4 regions of the Staphylococcus sp. IVB6181 genome follow, and region 1 is predicted to be linked to each of the others. Evidence: riboswitches for the same ligand, from Rfam matches in the RefSeq annotation. Region 1 holds a riboswitch; each other region holds the start of a gene.
What was found. Region 1 has a riboswitch for thiamine pyrophosphate ahead of tenA (thiaminase II). Riboswitches for the same ligand answer to the same signal wherever they lie in the genome.

Region 1 (5,693 bases):
TGTATCCAATACTATGAGGAGGGTTATCACACAGTCGTAGACTGTGACTTAAAACAATGTTTTGACACGTTGAACCATGACAAATTGATGTACTTGTTTGAACGCTTTATACAAGATAAAGCTATCTCTAAATTTATCCGCAAAAGTTTACAAAGCGGGTCTGCAGACCTGTCTGGCGAATACGCAGAAAGAAAGACAGGCGCCCCTCAAGGTGGGGTTATATCTCCCTTGTTGTGTAATATCTATTTGCATGAGCTGGATAAAGAATTAGAGAAGCGCGGACATCGTTTTGTGAGATACGCAGATGACTTCGTCATCTTTGTTAAATCAAAACGTGCCGGACAACGTGTTATGGAGAGTATCACAAACTTTATCGAAAAGGACCTGAAATTAACAGTGAATAAAGATAAAAGTAAGGTAGGCTCTCCCACACGTTTAAAGTTCTTGAGTTGTCTGATAACGAAAATAAATGGCACTTGTCGTTTCAGACCCACTATGGAAGCAAAAAGAAATTTAAAAGCCAAATTAAAGTGGGTCACAAGAAGAAATAGACCTGGCACATTTACTGAAATTATAACAGGAATCAACGCGATTACTAGAGGTTGGATAAACTATTTTGGCAGAGGTTTTGTTAAAGGATTTATCCGCGAAATGCAAGAGTGGTTGAACCATCGAATCAGACAACTTATTTTAAAGCGATGGAAGAAGGTCAAAACAAAATACAAAATGCTTCGAAAATACGGATTAGACCACAATGGTGCCATGCGTATTGCGAACTCAAGAAAGAAGTATTGGAGGCTTTCCAAAACGCATGAGGTTCATCATGCGCTTACAACAAATAGACTCTACAAGTGGGGTCTAGTACCACTAGCCCGACTCGCAGAGTCTGCTTACGCAAGATATTGAACCGCCGTGTACGGAACCGTACGCACGGTGGTGTGAGAGGACGAGTATTCAATTAATGATTACTCTCCTACTCGATTATAGATGTAATATATGAAACAAAATATATATGGTTGTAACCCACCTGAATTGAAAGAATGCTAGTATAAAGATAAGAAATTAATCTTATTAAACAAACACCTTATGGGAGGACATATATTACATGAAGAAATTACTAGTAGCATCAACAGCGGTGACAGCTGCTGCAGCAGTATTAGCAACAGGATTCCAAGCAAATGACGTACAAGCAAAATCATCTACACCGGCTGAACATGCGAAAAAAAGTAAAAGAAGCAGAAAAGTTTTTAAATGAAAAAGGTGAATACACTGTAGTTAAAGGTGACACTTTAAATAAAATCGCTAAAAAATTCGATGTTGAAGTTAAAGACTTAAAAAAATGGAACAAGAAAAAATCTGATCTTATCTTAGTTGACGAAAGCTTAAAAGTAAAAGAACCTAAGAAAACAGCTACAACTCAAACAGCTGTTCAATCTGAAGGCAACTACAACTATAATACACAAACAGTATCATATAATAACTACACTGAAGCGCAATCTAACAATGCGCCTGAACAATCATACAATGCACCGCAACAATCTTATAGTGCGCCTCAAGTTTCTTACAGCCAACCAACATACCATGGCGGCGGTTCTGTAAGATTAGCAAACGGCAACACTGCAGGTGCTCAAGGTTCTTACGCAGCAAGCCAAATGGCAGCACGTACTGGCGTATCAGCATCAGTTTGGGAACAAATCATTGCACGTGAATCAAATGGTCAAGTCAATGCATACAACCCATCAGGTGCTTCAGGTTTATTCCAAACAATGCCAGGTTGGGGTTCAACTTCAAGTGTTGACGATCAAATCAACTCAGCAGTCAGAGCATACAATGCACAAGGTTTAGGTGCTTGGGGCTTCTAATACTTCAATCACAATATTGAAATTAATTTCATAGAATATATAAAGCCGGGACAATCGTCTCGGCTTTTTTCGTCAATCATAAATATTGCAACGATGGAGCTGCTTTGATATGTTTAGTTTGTAAAGACAAATTTAATAAAACTGCTGGGGGCGCCGTAAAGGCTGAGATAGTAATACTAGACCCTTAAAACCTGATTTGGTTAATACCAACGTAGGAAAGTAGTAGCCATATAAAAGAACGCTATAATTCTAAAAGTATGAACTGCTTTTCTGTCTCAGGAAAGCAGTTTTTTTATGGAGGAATTAAAAGTGACATTTGCTGAAACATTAGAAAGAGATGCACAACCTATTATTGATGAAATTTATCACGATGGTTTCATTCAAGATTTACTGAAAGCACAAATAGATAAAGAAGCAATCAGACAATATCTAAGAGCAGATGCATCTTATTTAAGAGAGTTTGCTAATATCTATGCTTTATTAATTCCAAAAATGCCTGATTTAGAAAATGTGCGTTTCTTAGTTGATCAAATTCAATTTATCGTCAATGGTGAAGTGGAAGCACATGAGTTTATGGCAGAATATGTCGGCGAACCATACAACGAAATCGTTCAAGAGAAGGTTTGGCCGCCAAGCGGAGACCACTATATTAAACACATGTATTACAACGTTTATGCACATGAAAATGCGGCATATGCGATTGCGGCGATGGCACCTTGTCCATATGTCTACGCAGAAGTTGCCAAACGTGCAATGCAAGATGCTTCGCTGAACAAAGATTCTATCTTAGAAAAATGGTTTGAATTTTATCAAACTGAGATGGATCCGTTAATCGATGTTTTGAATCAGCTGATGAATACATTGACACAAAACATGACAGAACACGAAAAACAAGAAGTCAGAGATAATTATCTGCAAAGTACGGTCCATGAACGCAACTTCTTTAACATGGCCTATACAAGCGAAAAATGGGAATTTGGAGGAACAAGAGTATGAATAAACCGAAAATAGCATTAACAATTGCGGGTACAGATCCGACAGGCGGCGCAGGTGTCATGGCAGACTTGAAGTCATTTCATGCATGCGGCGTATACGGAATGGCAGCTATTACAAGTATCGTGGCACAAAATACTAAAGGCGTTCAGCATATTCATAACCTAGACATTACTTGGCTTAAAGAACAACTCGACAGTGTCTTTGATGATGAGTTGCCGCAAGCGATTAAAACAGGAATGATTGCGACTAAAGAAATGATGGAATTAATCCGCAGCTTTTTAGAGCAGCATCCTGACATTCCGTATGTCATTGATCCAGTAATGCTGGCAAAAAGCGGAGATGCTTTAATGGATGATCAAGGCAAACATGCACTCCAAAGCATATTATTGCCGCTGGCAGATGTTGCGACACCGAACTTGCCTGAAGCAGAAGAAATTGTCGGCTTCAAACTAGACAGTGAAGATGCAATTAAAAAAGCCGGAAAAGTCTTTATTGAAGATATCGGATGCAAAGGTGTTGTGATTAAAGGCGGACATATTGAAAATGATGCAATCGCAAAAGATTATCTATTCACTAAAGAAGGATTAGAGGTCTTTGAAAGTGAACGTTATGATACGAAGCATACACATGGTACAGGCTGCACATTCTCTGCAGTTATCGCAGCAGAATTAGCAAAAGGCAAATCTATTTACGATGCTGTGAAAAAAGCGAAAGACTTTATTGCTTTAAGTATTAAATATACACCTGAAATCGGCCAAGGCAGAGGTCCTGTGAACCATTTTGCTTATATGAAGAAAGTAGGTTTAGATGATGAGTAACGTTTTAGATAGAATCAGATCAGAACATCCATTAGTGATTTGTTTTACGAATGATGTCGTTAAGAACTTTACCGCAAATGGTCTGCTAAGCTTAGGAGCGAGTCCTGCTATGAGTGAAGCGCCGCAAGAAGCGAAAGATTTTTATCCGCATGCAGGTGCGGTATTGATTAATATTGGAACACTGACGAAAGATACAGAACATGCTATGTTAGCAGTAGGCAAAATTGCGAATGAAACAAACACACCTTTAGTCTTTGATCCAGTCGCAGTCGGCGCATCACAATATAGAAAAAATTTCTGCAAATATTTCTTGAAAAAGATTCGCCCTACAGTCATTAAAGGCAATGCTTCAGAAATTTTAACTTTAATTGATGATTCGACTACAATGAAAGGGACTGACAGTGACGAAAGTTTAGATGTAGTCAGCATTGCTGAGAAAGCACATGAACAGTACCAAACAGCGATTGTGTTAACAGGCGAAACAGATGTTATTGCACATAACAACAAAGTAATAAAACTCAATAACGGTTCACGCTTTTTAACACAAATTACGGGTGCAGGCTGCTTGTTAGGTGCTGTTGTGGGCGCATTCTTATTCAGAAATGAAAATCCTGACATTTATGATTTGGCAGAAGCGGTTTCTGTATATAATGTTGCGGCAGAACGTGCAGAACAATTGAGCGAAACAAAAGGGCCAGGTACTTTCTTAGTTCAATTTATTGATGCGTTATATCGTATTGATCATGATGCTGTGGTTCAAAACAGCAAAGTACAAGAGGTGCAATAAGATGTTTCAACCTGAAGATTTAAAAGTTTACTTTATTTGCGGGACACAAGATGTGCCTGAAGGCAAAACGATTGAAGAAGTACTTAAAGCAGCTTTAGAAGGCGGTATTACTTTATTCCAATTCAGAGAAAAAGGACCAAATGCGAAAACAGGAAAAGAAAAAACAGCGTTAGCACGCAAGCTTCAAGCATTATGTCATGACTATGATGTGCCGTTTATTGTCAATGATGATGTAGCATTAGCTGAAGCTATTGATGCAGATGGCATTCACGTTGGGCAAGATGATGCTTCTGTTGCTTCGTTTAAAAATCAATTCAATGGCAAAATTATCGGTTTAAGTGTAGGGAACGAAGCAGAATTGGCACAATCTGATTTGACAGATATTGATTATATCGGCGTTGGACCTATCTTTAAAACAGGTTCAAAAGCAGATGCCAGCGACCCTGTCGGTACAGAAATGATCGAGATTCTGCATAATGCTACACAAGGTGTGCCGATTGTTGCGATAGGCGGAATTTCGATGGAAAATGCTGCTCAAGTTGCCAAAACACATGCTCAAGGTGTTTCTGTGATTTCTGCCATTGCACAAAGTTCAGATATTCAAGCAACCGTCCAAAATTTCTTACAATATTTTAAATAATGCTGTTAATTTTATGTTTTTGTTTTCTACACCTCATAGAATGTGATAAAATTATTTTTATGTGAATAATACCAATAGAGGTGGAAAAATGAATAAAAAAGCATTATTGCCTTTGCTACTTGGGGTTATGGTGTTTCTTGCAGGGTGTGATTATTCTAAACCTGAGAACAGAACAGGTTTCTTCTATAATACATTTGTAAAAAACATGGATAACGTTATCCACTGGCTAGGCTCTAGTTTCAATAACGATTATGGATTAGCGATTATCGTCTTAGTTTTAGCAATCCGTATTATCGTTCTGCCATTCATGCTTTCTAACTATAAGAATAGTCATTTAATGCGTGAAAAAATGATTATCGCAAAACCAGATATGGATGCAGTAAAAGAAAAAGTTAAACGTGCACGTACACAAGAAGATAAAATGGCTGCTAACCAAGAAATGATGGAAGTTTATAAAAAATACGATATGAATCCAATGCAAAGTATGCTTGGATGTTTACCGATGCTGATCCAAATGCCGGTCATCATGGGATTATTCTTCGTATTGAAATATCCTTCACCAGGCGGAATTACAGAACATCCGGATTTCT
Region 2 (5,693 bases), 510 kb from region 1:
ACGATGCAGGTTGGACATTTCAACAATATCCATATCGACGATAGTCAATGTGCCGACACCCATGCGCACGAGATATTCTGCGAGATGGCTTCCGAGTGCACCGGCACCCATTACTATGACATGTGTCTGTTCAAGTGCCTTTTGACCTTGTGCGCCAAAGGGCGCAAAGCGAGATTGGCGGCTATATCGTTCATCGATGTCAGGCATATTGTCTGACTGATGCATCATAGGAATCCTAAACCTTCGCTAGGGCTTGAAGCTTGTGCTGTATATTTAACAGGAATACGGCCTGCTTCATAGCTTAAACGTCCAGCTTCTACACCAAGTTTCATTGCTTCTGCCATTTTCACAGGATCTTTGGCACGTGAAACTGCTGAGTTTAATAAGATACCATCTGCACCGAGTTCCATCGCTTGTGCCGCATCTTTAGCTGAGCCGATACCAGCATCGACGATAATCGGTACATTCGCATTTTTGATGATATAGCTTAAGTTAAGCGGGTTGTTGATACCGCGGCCGGTACCGATAGGCGAAGCTAACGGCATTACAGCGTGTACACCTAATTCTTCTAAACGTTTTGCGAGTACAGGATCTTCTGAGATATAAGGACATACAATATAGCCGCGTTCTAGTAAGATTTTACATGCTTCGTATGTCGCAATCGGGTCAGGCAATAATGTTTCGTCATCTCCGATAATCTCAACTTTAATCATGTCGCATACACCCGCATGTTTAGCAATTTCTGCGATACGTACTGCTTCTTCAACAGTTTTAGCACCAGCAGTATTCGGGAAAGTCACAAAATCTTTCAAGTTGACATTCGCAAGCGGGTTAGGCAGGTTTTTGTCATATAAGTTCATTCGACGTACCGCAAATGTCAGTACGTTTGTGCCTGAAGCTTCGATTGCTTTCGTTTGTACTTCTTCATTATCAAATTTTCCAGTTCCAAGTAATAATCTTGATTCCATTTCATAAGGTCCGATTTTTAACATTTTATCCGCCTCCAACAAATTCTAATAATTCTAAACGATCATCTTCGCGCACTATTTGATGCGCAAAGTCATCACGTTGTATTAAGTTTTGGTTATGCTCCGCAATCACACGTTTCGGATCAAGTTCAAGCTGTTCTAAAATACTTTGAATGCTTAAAGCTTCGTCAAATGTGAAAGGGTCGCCATTAATGATGCACTTCATAATGTTCCCTCCTGTTTTTATGAAATGGTTCTAAAGCTTTTGGACAAGTATCTGTGATAATCCACTCTGCCATCAGTTCTCCGATAATCGGTGATAATAAAATACCGTTGCGGTAATGGCCGGTGATAATCCATAAGTTGTCTTGGACTTCATCCATAATCGGCTGTTCTCCTTCTGTCCACGGTCTGACACCTGACCAATGTTTGAGTGCTTTGCTGTGTTTAAGTTTTGGAACACGTTCTACAGCTTGATTCAACAGCCATGTTTTGCCTTGGTCAGATACACCGACAGAATAATCGTCGAAGTAGCTTGTGGCACCGATTAGGAAACGGTGGGGCGGTTTCGGTACGATATAACAGCCGTTGGTCATAAACAAAGTTTGTTTTAAATCTAAATTTTCATTTTCGACTAATAAGACTTCGCCTTTAACACCGCTGACAGTTGCTTGAATGTCAGGCTGTTCTGTAACATTGCCGGCCCATGCACCTGCTGTTTCGATAATTTTATAGGCGCGTGTAATGGTGCGGCGGCCATTACGTTCTGCTTCGATTTCATAACCGTCGCCGACACGGTGGATGGCAGTGACATTGGTGTTGGTGAAGCGGTCGATGTTCGGCTCATCCTTCAATGAGGCATGCAGTGCTTTCGTATAATGATTCGCATTAATTTGATGGTCATGCGGCACAAACATCATTGCTTCTGTACCTTTGACTAAACCATGCGTTAATTGATTTAAGTCTGCTTCTGTTAGTGTACGGACATCCGGATCATTGTCGTTCAAGAATGCATATTGTTGTTGAAGTGATGGGATATCTGCTTTAGAAGCGGCTAATTTGATTAAACCGTTTTGCTGGTACTGGATATCGATACCTGTTTCAGCCAATAAAGCTTTGCTTAAAGCATCGAATTTTGAACGTGATGCCAGTGCTAGACGAAACAGGGGACTGTCTTCGGTAAATTCATTTTGTGCCCCTAACATGCCTCCGGCTTTATAAGACGCATGTTTGCCTTCAATATCTCTATCTATTAATGCAATACTCAGACCGCTGTCTTTTAAATGACGTGCAATGGACATACCCATTACACCAGCACCGATAATTGCTGCATCATACATAGTTATTCACCTTCCTTTAATGAACTTAGTGTGTGTAAATCGTGATGTGCGAAGAGTGAAATTGCTGCGATACCTGAGAAGCCTTGTGGTACTTCAGATAAAGTATCGAAGTTGATACCGCCTAACGCAATCACTGGAATATCTGCGGTTAAAACTGAATCGATTTCTTCTTGTGCGCGCGGCGGCAGACCAGGTTTAGATGCTGTTTTGAATAAATGTCCGAACAAGACATAATCTAAATGATGGCGTTTTGCTGCTTGTGCACTTGCTTGACTATGTGTAGACATGCTGACACATAAATCTGGATGTGTTTGTTTCAAGTGAAAGGCACGTTCATCCATTTCTTTAAAGTGAATATGCGTTAAGTTGAATCGATTTAAAACTTCACTGTCTGAATGTACTGTTATTTTATCTTTCGGGAAATCATTTTTGAGTAATGCTTCTATTGCTTTCACTTGTTCTTTTGGACGCGTACGTAAAATTAATTGATCTATTATAGGTTCAATCGCCGCGTACTGTTTTATTAATTCAGGGGTTATTGTTTGTTTAGAAATCGCAACCCACATTGCCTTCACCCTTTGAAAAGTCTCTACTGGAAATAAAACAAATAAAAAAGCGCTATTTCCGTACAGGAAAACAGCGCATTAAAAAGTGCAATACGCCACTTTCCTACGCCAGTATGAACTGGATCAGGTTCCAAGAATTTCCTCATCAAACACGAGGATCTCAGCCTGTAGGAACAGGCACTTCCAGTGGACTTATTGTATTATTCAATTCTTAGTAGAATAAGAAAGCATCAAACATCAATACTTTAACAATTCGTGTAGCGAGGCGTTAACGTATTGGACTGTAATTTTCATTCTTGAAATTACTAATTTCTTTTCATTACAAAATCATCATAAATCACTTTGATAGAAAAAGCAATAGCAGACCAAGTCTATACCAGGAATTCAGGGGATGACAGGGACTGGCTTTATAGAATCAGTGAAAAAAGATGACAAATAAAACCAATTTATTGTGATTACAATACGATAGAGTTTTCTTTTTCATGAATCATTTCAACAATTTCATTATGTGCATTCATTACAGCAACTTTAGGAGTGTGGTGTTTGAGTTCTTCTTCATTCAGTTGTGCATATGTCATAATAATGACGATGTCATCGACTTCAACTAAACGTGAAGCAGCACCGTTTAAACAGATTTTTCCGCTGCCTCTTTCACCTTTAATTACGTAAGTTTCAAAGCGTGCACCATTATTATTGTTTACAATCGCAACTTTCTCATTCGGTAAAATATCTACCGCTTCTAATATTGCCTCATCAATCGTAATACTCCCTACGTAATTCAAATTCGATTCTGTCACACGTGCACGGTGAATTTTAGCGTTCATCATAGTTCTTATCATTTTATTGGTCATCTCCAAGAATAATATTATCGATCAAGCGTGCTTTAGAAAATTTAACTGCGAGCGAAATGAAAAATCGGCCTTCAATGTGCGACTGCTCGACCAGCTCTGGATAGCTGTATACAGCCACTTCATCAATATGGCCGCTTGTATGTTGCTGTAAATAATCTGTGATGCGGTCGATAATGACTTTACTGTCTCTTTCGCCGTTTAGATAGTATTGTTTTGCCAGCTGCAGGCTCTCTTGCAGAGCAGGAGCTTCTTCGCGTTCTTGTTCAGTTAAATATACATTGCGAGAACTCTTTGCAAGACCGTCTGCTTCACGTACAATCGCTTGTCCCACAATTTCAATCGGGTGATTAAAGTCTTTCACCATTTTTTCTACAATAGCTAATTGCTGCGCATCTTTTTGTCCGAAATAAGCACGGTCAGGCTGAACGATATTAAAGAGTTTATTGACAACAGTGGCTACACCATTGAAGTGAATCGGACGCTGTGCACCTTCTAACACTTCAGCAAGACGCCCGACTTTAAGGGCAATACCGATTTCATCTGGATACATAGCTTCTGCACTGGGGTGAAAGATATAATCCACACCAGCAGATTGTGCCGATTCAGTATCTTGTTCAATTTGTCTAGGATAGGCGTCATAATCTTCATCAGGTGCGAATTGAAGCGGATTAACAAACACACTCGCGACCGTAACATCATTTTCTTTAGTTGAACGTGTCATCATAGTCAAGTGGCCGTCATGCAACGCACCCATTGTCGGAATAAAGCCGATTGTTTTGCCTTGGCGCTTGAATGATTGAGCCAGCTGCTGCATCTCTGAGATAGAGGTAATAACTTGTACCATTACTCTAATTCCCCCAGTATTTGTTTCTTATACGTATGGGCATCAGAAGGGAATTGTCCAGCACGTACTTCTTCATGATAGTGTTTTAAAGCTGAAACACCTTGTGAGAAATCACCATATTGTTTAACGAATTTAGCATGATGATCCTGACCATAATTCAGCATGTCATGATAGACCAGTACTTGTCCGTCAGTGGCTTTGCCTGCGCCGATACCGATGACTGGAATCGTTAAACGTTCTGAAATAAGGGCTGCTAAATCGCTTGGAACGGCTTCTAGTACTAATATCACTGCACCCGCTTCTTTCACAGCCTGTGCATCATTTAATAACTGTAATGCATCTTCTTTGGTCGCACCTTGCATTTTATACCCCATTACACCGACACTTTGCGGCGTCAGTCCTAAATGCGAAACTACAGGGATGCCCATTGCACGCGCTTTTGTAATAAAGCTGATTAAATGTGCACCTTCTGCTTTTAAAGCATTCGCATCAGTTGCTTGATACAATTTCAACGCATTTTTCAAGTCGCTCTCATCATTAATACCGACTGCGCCGATAGGCAGATCTACTACGATAAATGTGTCTGGTGCACCGCGGCGAACGGCTTTAGCATGATGAATCATATCAGAAAGTGTCACTTGTACTATGCTCTCATATCCAAGAACAGTCATACCAAGCGAGTCACCGACTAAAATTGTATCAATACCAGCTGCTTCAACTTGTTTGGCACTTGGATAATCATACGCAGTAACCATTGAAATTTTCTCTTTGTTGCTTTTCATTTCAAATAAATTGTTTAAATGTTTCATAACACCAATTCCTTTATTTAATGTAATATTAGAATAACACATTAATTGAAAATTAGAGGTGGTTTGAGTGGATTTACATTTCGGTGTTATCGGACCTGGTGCTGTCGGTACTACGATTGCTTATGAGCTGATGCAGTCATTCGATCTTGCACACGTACACTTATTCGGAAAACAAGAAGGCAGTGTCTCTTATCAACAAAGGGATACTCATGATACTGCTGTGCTGCATTATACACCCATCACACACTTTGAAGGACATTTGGATGTTTTGTTTATTGCGGTCAAAACACCGCAGTTAGATCAAGTTATTTTGCA
Region 3 (5,693 bases), 1.1 Mb from region 1:
AATATAATCCGAAAGAAGCGAAAGCACATTTGGATAAAGCCAAAAAAGCACTTGGCAAAAATGAATTTACATTTACATTAAATACAGAAGATACCCCAAGTTCAAAAATTTCAGCCCAATTCATCAAATCACAAATTGAAAAGAACTTGCCAGGTGTGAATGTAAATATCAAACAATTACCGTTCAAACAAAGGGTAACAGCCGAATTAACAATGAACTACTCTATGTCTTTATCTGGTTGGGGACCTGACTATCCAGACCCAATGACGTATTTAGATACGATGACAACAGATAATGCTCAAAACAACACAGACTGGAGCAGCAAAAAATTCGATAGTATGTTAAAAGAAGCGAACGGTTCATTATTAAAACAACCAAAAAAACGTATCGATCATTTGAAAGATGCGGAAGAACTGATGTTAAGCGAAGCACCAGTCGCACCGATTTATCAGCAAGGTGCAGCAAGTTTGCGCAACCCTCAGCTGAAAGGTATTGTTTACCATGAAATCGGTGGAGAAACAACCTTAAAACATGCCTATATCGATAATAGTATCGATAGAGAAACAGGCAAGAAAAAGAAAGATAAAGAGTAATCAACAAAGGGATAAATTTTTCACAAAATAAGGGGATTTAAATATCGAAAACACGGTCGATTTAGGCCGTGTTTTCTTTTTTTCGTCATTATGGTGAAATCATAGTTTTTGACTTTCTCATCTTTGAGCCATAGCATGAATTTAAGAGCAGAGAATAGGAGAGGGTTACATGCTGCCGGTGAGTATATTAGATCAAACACCAATTACAAAAAAACAAACTTCAAAGGAAGCACTGCGTCAGACGGTAGAATTGGCACAACTTGCAGACGAATTGGGATATACCCGCTATTTAGTCGCAGAACATCATAATTTAAATGATGTCATCGGTACATCACCAGAAATTTTGACGATGCATTTATTGAATCAGACAAAGCACATGCGCATTGGATCAGGCGGTGTCATGCTGATGCATTATCATCCGTTGAAGGTGATAGAACAATTCCATTTGATTGACGAATTATCAAACCATCGTGCAGATTTAGCGGTGGGCAAAGCACCTGGCGGGTTCCCGAAAGTAACAGGTATATTGAAAGAAGATTTAAAAGAGCATGGACTTTCGTTTAATGAAAAGTTTGAGACTTTAAGAGGACTGAATACACAAAATTTCGACCCAGACTCAAAATATGCTGGACTTAAAACAGCTAAAAGAGACAGTACCCACCCAAGTGTTCCGATTTATTTGCTTGGGACGAGTTTAAATGCTGCGATTCAAGCAGCGGAAGCTAAAGTCGGTATTATATATGCATTTTTCATTAATTCGAGTCAAGAAGATTTAGAAGAAGCATTAAAAGCTTATAAATCTCGCTACCCTGAAGGAAGATTTATTGTCAGCGTACCTGTTATGATTACTACGAGAGACGGCAATCAATTACCGTTTCGTTTTTCTCAAAGACATTATGAGCTGATTTCAGAAGATGGCAGGCGTACGGTTTTGAATACAAAAGCACAAGTCGATGCATATCTTTCTGAAAGCAATGAAAAATTTGAAGTTGTTGAGAAACGTATGCATATTATGAGCGGAAATAAGGAAGAAGTAGTTAGCAAATTAGATGAAATTAATCGAAGCGGACTTATAGATGAATGGATGCTGCATATGCCGATTCCAAATCATAAGTTGAGAATGAACACAGTCAGACAATTAGCACCCGAGCACGTTTGATAGAAACAAAGGAGATTTTTGACGTGAACAACGCAATACAAATTACATCTGCAAGACCAGAATTTAAAGAGGCGGGCGCATTAAACTACATCGCTATCGGCAATTTATGCCATGTGATGGTAGGGAGCGATAATCAAGGTGTGATCGAACACTATATGCAAAAGCTTTACCAAATGAGAAAGAATCGTTTCAGTTATGAGCATACACTTGCCGCGATGATTGATGGACAAGTGGCAGGACTAATCACATGTATGCCGTACCGAGAATTAGAAAAAGCATTAGTACCGACGGTAGTGGAGATTGTAGCATTGAAGCGGATATTTGTTGTACCGCAGTTGATGATATATTACAAATCTATTTTCTCTTTAATCAACTTGAAAGAAGCAGAAGAAGATGAGTATCATGTTTCTATGTTGTCTGTATCTTCAGATTTTCAACGCCGCGGCGTAGGCCAAACGCTGTTGAAAGCAGCTGAAAACATAGCGAGAGAAAAAGGGTTTGATAAAATTTCACTGACGGTCAATCAATACAATGACAAAGCGAATGCTTTATATAAAAAGTTAGGCTATGAAAAGGTCGGGGAGACGACAGTAGTCAGAGTAACTTTGAATAAAATGAGAAAATATTTAAACTGAAATTCTACAATAAAAGGTGTTTAATACAAACTATCGCATTGACTTGTATATTAGATTGTTGAGTGTTAGTATAAAAATGTAAATTAAATATTTCATTGCTAGGGGTGCCCTATAGGCTGAAAGATATACAAATCAACCCTTTGAACCTGATCTAGTTAGTACTAGCGTAGGGAAGCGTACATAGACGATTAAGTAATCAAACGAATAAATACAAACATGCATGGTGTATGTTTGTATCAAGTTCAGTATGTATAAATCTTTGCGCATTCATAAATTTATGAATGCGTTTTCTTATTTGTCGTGTCTTAAGGTATACCTCCTAGCATTGAAGCAGGGAGGATTAATTTTTATGAAACAAGAAGCCATTGAATTAAAAAAAGGTTTTCCAGCAAGCAAACGTGTATTTAAGCAAGGGGCAGATGAGGATATTCGTGTGCCTTTCAGAGAAATCGAATTAAGCGATACAGTAACAGAGTACAGCACACAAAAGAATGCGCCATTAACGGTCTATGACACAGCAGGTGTCTATCATGAAGAAGGTTATGAAGTAGATGTGCAAAAAGGGATTCCGAAATTACGTACCGACTGGATTGATGCACGTGATGATATAGAAGCTTATGAAGGACGTAAAGTACAGTCGATTGATAACGGCTTTAAAAAAGAAGGCCATCATAAATTTGTAGAAACACCTTTCAATTATCAGCCTAAACGTGCAAAAGAAGGTAAACGCATTACTCAAATGCACTATGCAAAACAAGGTATCATCACAAAAGAAATGAAATTCGTAGCGGTACGTGAAGGGGTAGAACCTGAATTTGTCAGAGATGAAATTGCAAGAGGACGTGCGATTATTCCTAATAACGTCAACCACCCTGAATCAGAACCGATGATTATCGGTAAAAATTTCCAAGTGAAAATCAATGCGAATATCGGAAACTCAGCGGTGTCGTCATCAATTGAAGCAGAAATTGAAAAATTAGTGTGGGCGACACACTGGGGTGCAGATACAATTATGGATTTATCAACAGGTAAAAATATTCATGCGACACGTGAATATTTATTAAGAAACTCACCAGTTCCTGTCGGTACTGTACCGATTTATCAAGCGTTAGAAAAAGTGAATGGTGTTGCTGAAGATCTAACTTGGGAAATTTATCGCGACACTTTAATCGAACAAGCCGAACAAGGTGTCGATTACTTTACTATTCATGCAGGTGTCTTGCTTCGCTATGTACCGTTAACAGTTAATCGTTTAACAGGTATTGTCTCACGCGGCGGTTCCATCATGGCACAATGGTGTTTAGCACATCATGAAGAAAGCTTCTTATACGAACACTTCGATGATATCTGTGCCATTTTAAATCAATACGATATCGCAGTATCATTAGGAGATGGTTTACGCTCTGGTTCTATTTATGATGCGAATGATGAAAGCCAATTCTCTGAATTGAAAACATTAGGCGAATTGACTGATATTGCATGGAAACACGATGTTCAAGTTATGATTGAAGGACCAGGACATATCCCAATGCATAAAATTAAAGAAAACCAAGATCTAGCAGATTTCTATTGTAAAGAAGCACCATTCTATACATTAGGACCGCTTACAACTGATATCGCACCTGCATACGACCATATCACTTCAGCTATCGGTGCAGCACAAATAGCAAGCTACGGAACAGCTATGTTATGTTACGTGACACCTAAAGAACACTTAGGTTTGCCGAATAAAGATGATGTACGCGAAGGTGTTATCACTTATAAAATTGCAGCACATGCAGCAGACCTATCAAAAGGCCTTCCAGGTGCTTCTGATCGTGATGATGCAATTAGTAAAGCACGCTTTGAATTCCGCTGGATCGACCAATTCAATCTATCACTAGATCCTGAACGTGCGCGTGAATATCATGATGAAACTTTACCGAAAGAAGCAGCAAAAGTTGCACACTTCTGCAGTATGTGCGGCCCTAAATTCTGTTCAATGCGAATTTCTCATGATTTGCGTCAAAACCATTTTGATGAACAAGAAAGACAAGAAGCGATGAAAGAAAAAGCAAAAGACTTTGTAGAACAAGGCAGTCATATTTATCAATAAACTGACAATATAAGTCTAAAATTAATGAAAGCCGGTATTTGCTCAAATAGGGCAGATACCGGCTTGTTTTTAGTTACTTTATAGTATGAAATACAGCGATAAACAATGTACCGAGATAAAAAGTTAAACTCGCGTAAATCCAAAAGTAGTTTGTTCCTTTGGATTTGGCACGTTCTTGTGCGTTATGAAATAAGGGAAAATTACCGTTAAAGAAAATAGATCTGCCGACAAAGAAGGCAAAGATAATGAAAGAGCCGACAAATAAAATGATATTGATTGCTGGGTTGTAATGTACAAACAGACTGTAAATGACATAAAGCGTTGCTGCGATACAAGCAATCGTACGAATGATAGCAGAAAGCATAGGAAGCACCTCACATTTATTGTATACATTCATTATATAGTATTTAATGTGTTAAAGGTATAGGAATTAAAGTGGTGTAATGTTTTAAAATAGGATAAAGAAAACCGTATATCCTCAGAAGAGAATATACGGTAGATATGTGTTGATTATCTTTTACGTTTACGACCTAAGCCCATCGCATTTTCCATTTTTTGCAATGTGCGTGAAGAAGCTTTGATTGCTTTGTCGCGTCCAAGGTCTAAGATTTCATCAAGTCTATCTGATTGATAGTAGTCATTATAGCGTTCTTGGAATTCTGTTAAGAAGTTTTTAACAACTTCTGCCAAGTCGCCTTTGAAATCACCATAACCTTTACCTTCGTAGCGTTGTTCAAGTTCTGCGAATGATTCGTCAGTCAAGCTTGAATAGATAGAGAGAAGGTTGCTGATACCTGGTTTGTTATCTTTATCATATTTAATGATACCGTCTGAGTCAGTGATAGCACTTTTAATTTTTTTAGCTGCTGTATTAGGGTTATCTAATAAAGAAATGAAGTTTTTAGCGTTATCATCGCTTTTACTCATTTTTTTAGTAGGATCTTGAAGACTCATGACACGGCCGCCGATTTTCGGCATGCGTACTTCTGGTTTTACAAGTACGTCATTGTAGCGGCTGTTGAAGCGGTCTACAAGATTACGTGTTAATTCAAGATGCTGTTTTTGGTCTTCTCCGACAGGTACGATGTTGGTATTGTAAAGTACAATATCAGCTGCCATTAATGGCGGATAAGTTAAAAGTCCTGCAGGAATACCTTCTGTTTGTTTAGAAGATTTATCTTTGAATTGTGTCATACGTTCTAGTTCGCCTA
Region 4 (5,693 bases), 990 kb from region 1:
CGCGCGTTCGCGTCTTTCCTGCAAGTCTTTTGCATTAACCGGTAATCTCCCTTTTTTTGAAACAGGGTCGATTTTTAAGACTTTATGACCGATTTTATCAGTCGTGCCTTTAATAAATTTATCTTTTATCCCCATATTTTAATTCTCCTCTATTATTACTTCTTCCTCTTTATGTGATACCCGAACGAAGACGACTTTTAAATATTTGGATGGCTTGAAATGCGGATGTGTTTTGAAATCTTTTGGAAGTCCCATAGCTTCTTCAATCTCAAAATCAACATTTTGCTCGTTCAGCGTCTTTTTAATCATGTTTTTAAACGTTTTTGAAGTCAGTGCACTTGAGTTGGTACTTAAAATCAAAGTACCGCCATCGCTGAGTATCGGCAATGCCTCTTCGATTAATTTGTGATAGTCTTTTTGCACAGTGAATACTTTCTTTTTATTGCGTGCAAAACTTGGCGGATCAATCACAATTGTGTCATAAAGCTTGCCGTGTCTTGCCGCATAATGATAAAAGTCAAACGTATCCATCACATAAATATATTGTGTTTTCGGGTCTATACCATTTACCCCAAAATTCTCTTCCGTCAAACTTCTTGAGCGGTTAGCTAAATCAACACTTGTTGTTTCTAACGCTGTTTGAGCCGCAATGACTGAGAATGCGCCTGTATAACTGAATAAGTTTAATACACTGCGCTCAGGTGCATAAACATCTCTCAATTTCTTTCTGACTTCTTTTTGGTCTAAGAAAATACCTGTCATAGGTCCATCGTCTAAATCAACATTATAAAATGTGAAGTTTTCTTCGATGACAATCGGGAATTCAGGTGCTTCACCTGTCACAAAGCCGCTTTTTACATCACTGTCTTTAAAGCGTGTCTTTTCGAAAATAGATGTATACGGGAACACAGCTTTGATTGCTTCTAGTACATTATATCTGAACTTATAAATACCTTTTGAATACCATTGAATCAATAAATGGCGATTATAATAGTCGATTGTCAAACCGCCTACACCGTCTCCTTCTGCGTTGAATAGACGAAACGCATTTGTACCATCGATATCAAAATAATATTGTCTGTAATCTAAAGCCGCTTCAAACAAACCTTCAAAGAATGAAGTATCGATTGTTTCTTGTGCATCATAACTTAATACCCAGCCAAGACCTTTATGCTGACGGCCTACGTAAGCCGTAGCAATATAACGGCCGTCATCAGTAATGATATGGAAAATATCCCCGTCTTTTAAATGACTATGTTCAAAAATGTCTTCTTCATCTACTAAAGGATACTGGTTTAAATATTTTTGTTCTTTGCCTTTATTTAAAATTGCTGTCTTCATAATTATTATTCCGCCTTCTATGTGTAGTTACTTTCATCTTAACGTATAATACAGTCCCTTTCTAAACAGAACAACTAAAAAAATAAAAAAGCCGAGAAATCTTTATTTGATTTCTCGACTTCAGCTTGTTGTTAATGGTCCGGTGTTCTTAATTGAATAATAAATGCAATGGTTACCGCAACAAGCATTATAAATAAAATCGGTGTGATAAAAATTGATAATAATAAGCCATGAATCATAATGTTCACGAATTCAGTAAGTAATTTGAAGAACAAGATACTTACCATGAAGAGTTGTGCATAGTACAGTTTGCCGCGTAAGAAATGCGTCAATGTTGTAATAATATAAGCGATGATGACAAGCAGCAATAGGAATAAAGTCACCCATTCAATAACATAAGATGTCTGTGACAATTCCCAATCGCCTGACATAAATAATCCATTACGGTTGTTCAATTCTAATAATGTGAATAAGAACAGAATCGTTCCGCAAATTAACTCTACAATACCTGGTTTGATCCATTTCGGTCGACGCATCCAATTCGGAATATCGTCTTCCTGCAAATCAATTTTATCTTTAATTGTCTTTTTAATTTTATCTTTTTTTGTTCTGATTTTCTCTAAGTCAATGCTTCTGCGTGTACGGTGTGTGAATTCTTGGGTACGTTCTTGAATTTCACGCAATTGTTCTTTCGTTTGGCTGATTGCACCATTTTTATCAGTTCTAGAGTATTCCATCTCTTCTCCAAGTTCTGCTTTAGTTAAAGGCAATGAACGTCTTAGGAATAAGAAGTTCCAAATCGACATTTGGCCTAAACACCACATCACTAAGAAGAAAGCATTGACACTTAAAATATCAATCAATGCAATTTCATGACTCTCTATTCTTCCGTATAACGAAATCTGAGATATTAAATAACTGATACCATACGTACAGATGATCCATAAATAATGTTCCTTCTGATGGTCGCTGTTAAGTTCGTCCTTATAAACAATATAGCCAATATGCACAATGAACGGGATAATAAAGATAACTGCGAAGAAACCGTAGACTTGTGTCATAAAGACAATTGTGATGAGGAAGAAAAAGATTCCTATTATAAGGAAGAAAATTGAAATATCATAATCATATTTTGTCGTGATAAATAACAAATAGCCGATCCAAAGCAATGCAACGCCGAATAAGATGATTAAGATGGCGCTGATGATAGGGAAATGGCCGATAAATTGACTCATAATCCGGATAATTTCAATAAAGAATGCATTGATGAAATCCCACACATTATTAATATGTAAGTCAACCTTGCTCCCCTTAGCAAGTTTATGGATGAATGATAAATTGAGCAGTACAATGATGCCAATTAAAAGTGAAACAATGCCAATAATCAAACTAAAAATGATCTCAGCGTGCTTCTTTATATACGACATGTTTTTCACCTCATAGTTATTATATATGAACAGACGTGTTGTGTCTTTAAAAATTATAGTAAATCATTCTATGGTAGTATATTAGAATTGGTCAGCACACTCAATCCTTTACTTTTGTTTTTACACAAATTTAATCTTTTGTCATCTTAATTCAATACCCGTTCTTATAAGGATGAATCGCAAAATGACCTTGACATCTAGTACTAAAAAGCATACATTTATTATAAATCAAATGAATAAATGCACTAGGGGTGTTTCGAACTGAGATGAAGCACATGCTTCAAACCCTTCGAACCTGATCTAGCTTGGACTAGCGTAGGAAAGTGCGGAAGATGAACCGGTTGTCGATTGAGGGTGGTACCGGTTTGTTCCGATGCCTGTTTCACGCTGCTTGCTAGACAAGTTTGCGTGTTTTTTATTTTTATAGGAGGAATTGATTCATTATGTCTAAAGGGCTTAAACTTTCAGATATCTTAGTTACTGTGTTAATCGCAGTCATCTTTGCAATCATTTACAACATTTGGAACCTTGTATACAAAGCGATGCAAGTGACTGGATTGCACTTAGAAGAATTATCTTATGGTATGTGGTTTGCTGCAGCTGTTGTTGCTTACCTGATCATTCCTAAAGCAGGCGTCGCTTTACTCGCTGAATTTGCTGCGGGTGCTGGTGAAACTATCGTCATGGGACGCTTTGATATTGCAACAATTATTTACGGCTTGCTTCAAGGTTTAGCATGTGAAATTATTTTTGCGATTTTCCGTTATAAATCACGCAAATTAATGGTGGCAGTCATTGCTGGTTTAGCAGCTGCACTTGTTACTTTCCCTATCGACTTCTACTATGGTTATCTTGGTGAAGTTGCAGGATGGAACTTATTCTTATATGTGTTCTTCCGTTGTATCAGCGGTATTGTATTAGCAGGGATTTTCCCATACTATCTTGTCAAAGCACTGGATCAAACCGGAGTTACCAAACTCTTCCGCCCTGCTTCTAAAAAAGATTACGACAATTTGTAAGGAGATATTATCTTGTTATTTGCTCAAAATTTACGACTCAAATATCCAAATGCACAAAATAAAATCTTTGATGGTTTAAATATAGAAATACCTGACAAACAAAAAGTCTTGCTTTTAGGTCCATCAGGCTGCGGCAAAAGTACTTTGCTTAATGTATTAAGCGGTATTGTACCGAACTTGATTGAATTGCCTATGAAGTATGATGACTTAAAAGCAGATTTAAACAGCGGTGTCATTTTCCAAGACCCGGATACACAGTTTTGTATGCCTAAAGTATATGAGGAATTAGCATTCGTATTAGAAAACAAACAAGTACCGCGTAAAGATATGGATGCGTTAATTCAACGTGCTTTAGAATCTGTAGATTTAGAAGTAGGTCCAAAACAAACCGTGTCTCAATTAAGCGGAGGTATGAAACAAAAATTAGCTATTGCTGAAACGGTACTCCAAGAAGCAGATACCCTCTTCTTGGATGAACCGACCGCTATGCTGGATGTAGATGCGACTGAGGATTTATGGAATAAAATCAAAGAGATGTGGCAAGATCAAACTGTACTCATCGTTGAGCATAAAGTAGAACATATTTGGGAACATGTCGATCGTGTCATATTAATGGGCCATGGCGGCCACATCATTGCTGATGACACACCTGAGGTAATATTGAACCAGCATGAAGATTTATTGACAGAATACGGCGTATGGCACCCTAAAGCTTGGGACCATGCACCACAACCAAATTTAAACGCTGCTGCACCTTCAAAAGCACGCTTTAAGTATACAGAGGGTGAAATTATCAGAGGCAAAAAGACCTTGATTCAAGTCCCTGACTTTGAAATTGGTGATGGCGAGTGGATTACGATTACCGGTAAAAACGGTGCCGGTAAAACCACTTTATTAGAATCGATGATGCAGCTGATTAAATATCGCGGTGCCATGTCCTATGACGGCCAACCGCTTCACAAAATTAAAGAAGCTGCCCAGCATATGTACTTGGTCTATCAAAATCCAGAACTGCAATTTATCACAAATTCAGTTTATGAAGAGATTTTCATCAACTTCAGCGGCCCTGATGCAGAAGCAGAAACAAAACAACTGATACAAATGTTGAATTTAGAAGCTGTTCAAGAACATCACCCGTTCGAATTATCTATGGGTCAAAAACGTCGATTAAGCGTCGCAACAGCGCTAAGCTCTCATGCTGATATTATCTTATTAGATGAGCCGACGTTTGGTTTAGACAGCCGCAACACATTTAATTTATTATCACTTTTCCAAAAACGTGTTGCACAAGGACAAACCATTATAATGGTTACACACGATCCGCATATTATCGAACGCTACCCTACAAGACGTATTGAGTTGCGCGATCATATGTTATGTGAAGATGAGCTTTTTGAAATGGAAGGTGAAGACAATGTTTGAAGCATGGAAAAAATATTTCACCTTCGTAGATGAAGTCAATATCATTACCAAATTAGGTTTAGGTATTTTCTTATTCTTCTTTGTCATCTTTATACACAATTTTGATGTGATGATTTATTTAACCGTTCTGATGTTATTATTCTTACTCATCTTTGGCGGTATGAAGTTTAAGATAACAGCACTATTTGTAGTTTATACGATACTATTCAGTATCATCTCAGCACTGTTCATGATTTTCTATGGTGATGGTACACATACGCTATTTAAGTTAGGATTTATTCATATTACGACAGAAAGTTTAGTCAGAGGTCTGCATTTATCAATGCGTACAGATACTGTAACTTTCTTTGGAATTGTGATGGCATTCACTTCTCAAATTGTGATGATCTTCTACAGTTTAATGCAGCACTTAAAAGTAAAACCTAAAGTCGCTTATGCCTTTATGGCAGCGATACGTATGGTACCTTTAATCATCAGTTCATTT

Region 2: it holds a riboswitch for thiamine pyrophosphate, as region 1 does, so the genes downstream of both, MUA90_RS02120 (thiamine phosphate synthase) here and tenA (thiaminase II) in region 1, are expected to answer to the same signal.
Region 3: it holds a riboswitch for thiamine pyrophosphate, as region 1 does, so the genes downstream of both, thiC (phosphomethylpyrimidine synthase ThiC) here and tenA (thiaminase II) in region 1, are expected to answer to the same signal.
Region 4: it holds a riboswitch for thiamine pyrophosphate, as region 1 does, so the genes downstream of both, MUA90_RS09695 (ECF transporter S component) here and tenA (thiaminase II) in region 1, are expected to answer to the same signal.

Annotation. Positions count from the first base shown of each region.
Region 1 covers NZ_CP095096.1:997,439-1,003,131, forward strand. The annotation lists gene ltrA (group II intron reverse transcriptase/maturase) at 1-906, shown strand, start outside; gene MUA90_RS04640 (hypothetical protein) at 1,106-1,255, shown strand; gene MUA90_RS13955 (LysM peptidoglycan-binding domain-containing protein) at 1,215-1,862, shown strand; TPP riboswitch at 1,999-2,097, shown strand; gene tenA (thiaminase II) at 2,172-2,858, shown strand; gene thiD (bifunctional hydroxymethylpyrimidine kinase/phosphomethylpyrimidine kinase) at 2,855-3,676, shown strand; gene thiM (hydroxyethylthiazole kinase) at 3,669-4,463, shown strand; gene thiE (thiamine phosphate synthase) at 4,465-5,103, shown strand; gene yidC (membrane protein insertase YidC) at 5,192-5,693, shown strand, end outside.
Region 2 covers NZ_CP095096.1:491,732-497,424, forward strand. The annotation lists gene MUA90_RS02100 (ThiF family adenylyltransferase) at 1-225, opposite strand, end outside; gene MUA90_RS02105 (thiazole synthase) at 225-992, opposite strand; gene thiS (sulfur carrier protein ThiS) at 994-1,194, opposite strand; gene MUA90_RS02115 (NAD(P)/FAD-dependent oxidoreductase) at 1,178-2,308, opposite strand; gene MUA90_RS02120 (thiamine phosphate synthase) at 2,311-2,874, opposite strand; TPP riboswitch at 2,958-3,069, opposite strand; gene panD (aspartate 1-decarboxylase) at 3,330-3,713, opposite strand; gene panC (pantoate--beta-alanine ligase) at 3,715-4,569, opposite strand; gene panB (3-methyl-2-oxobutanoate hydroxymethyltransferase) at 4,569-5,378, opposite strand; gene MUA90_RS02140 (oxidoreductase) at 5,446-5,693, shown strand, end outside.
Region 3 covers NZ_CP095096.1:2,104,961-2,110,653, reverse strand. The annotation lists gene MUA90_RS10280 (peptide ABC transporter substrate-binding protein) at 1-593, shown strand, start outside; gene MUA90_RS10275 (MsnO8 family LLM class oxidoreductase) at 763-1,752, shown strand; gene MUA90_RS10270 (GNAT family N-acetyltransferase) at 1,776-2,387, shown strand; TPP riboswitch at 2,478-2,577, shown strand; gene thiC (phosphomethylpyrimidine synthase ThiC) at 2,737-4,482, shown strand; gene MUA90_RS10260 (hypothetical protein) at 4,556-4,846, opposite strand; gene trpS (tryptophan--tRNA ligase) at 4,993-5,693, opposite strand, start outside.
Region 4 covers NZ_CP095096.1:1,991,754-1,997,446, forward strand. The annotation lists gene MUA90_RS09680 (DUF697 domain-containing protein) at 1-135, opposite strand, end outside; gene MUA90_RS09685 (class I SAM-dependent rRNA methyltransferase) at 139-1,341, opposite strand; gene auxA (lipoteichoic acid stability factor AuxA) at 1,473-2,768, opposite strand; TPP riboswitch at 3,006-3,107, shown strand; gene MUA90_RS09695 (ECF transporter S component) at 3,212-3,787, shown strand; gene MUA90_RS09700 (ABC transporter ATP-binding protein) at 3,800-5,209, shown strand; gene MUA90_RS09705 (energy-coupling factor transporter transmembrane component T family protein) at 5,202-5,693, shown strand, end outside.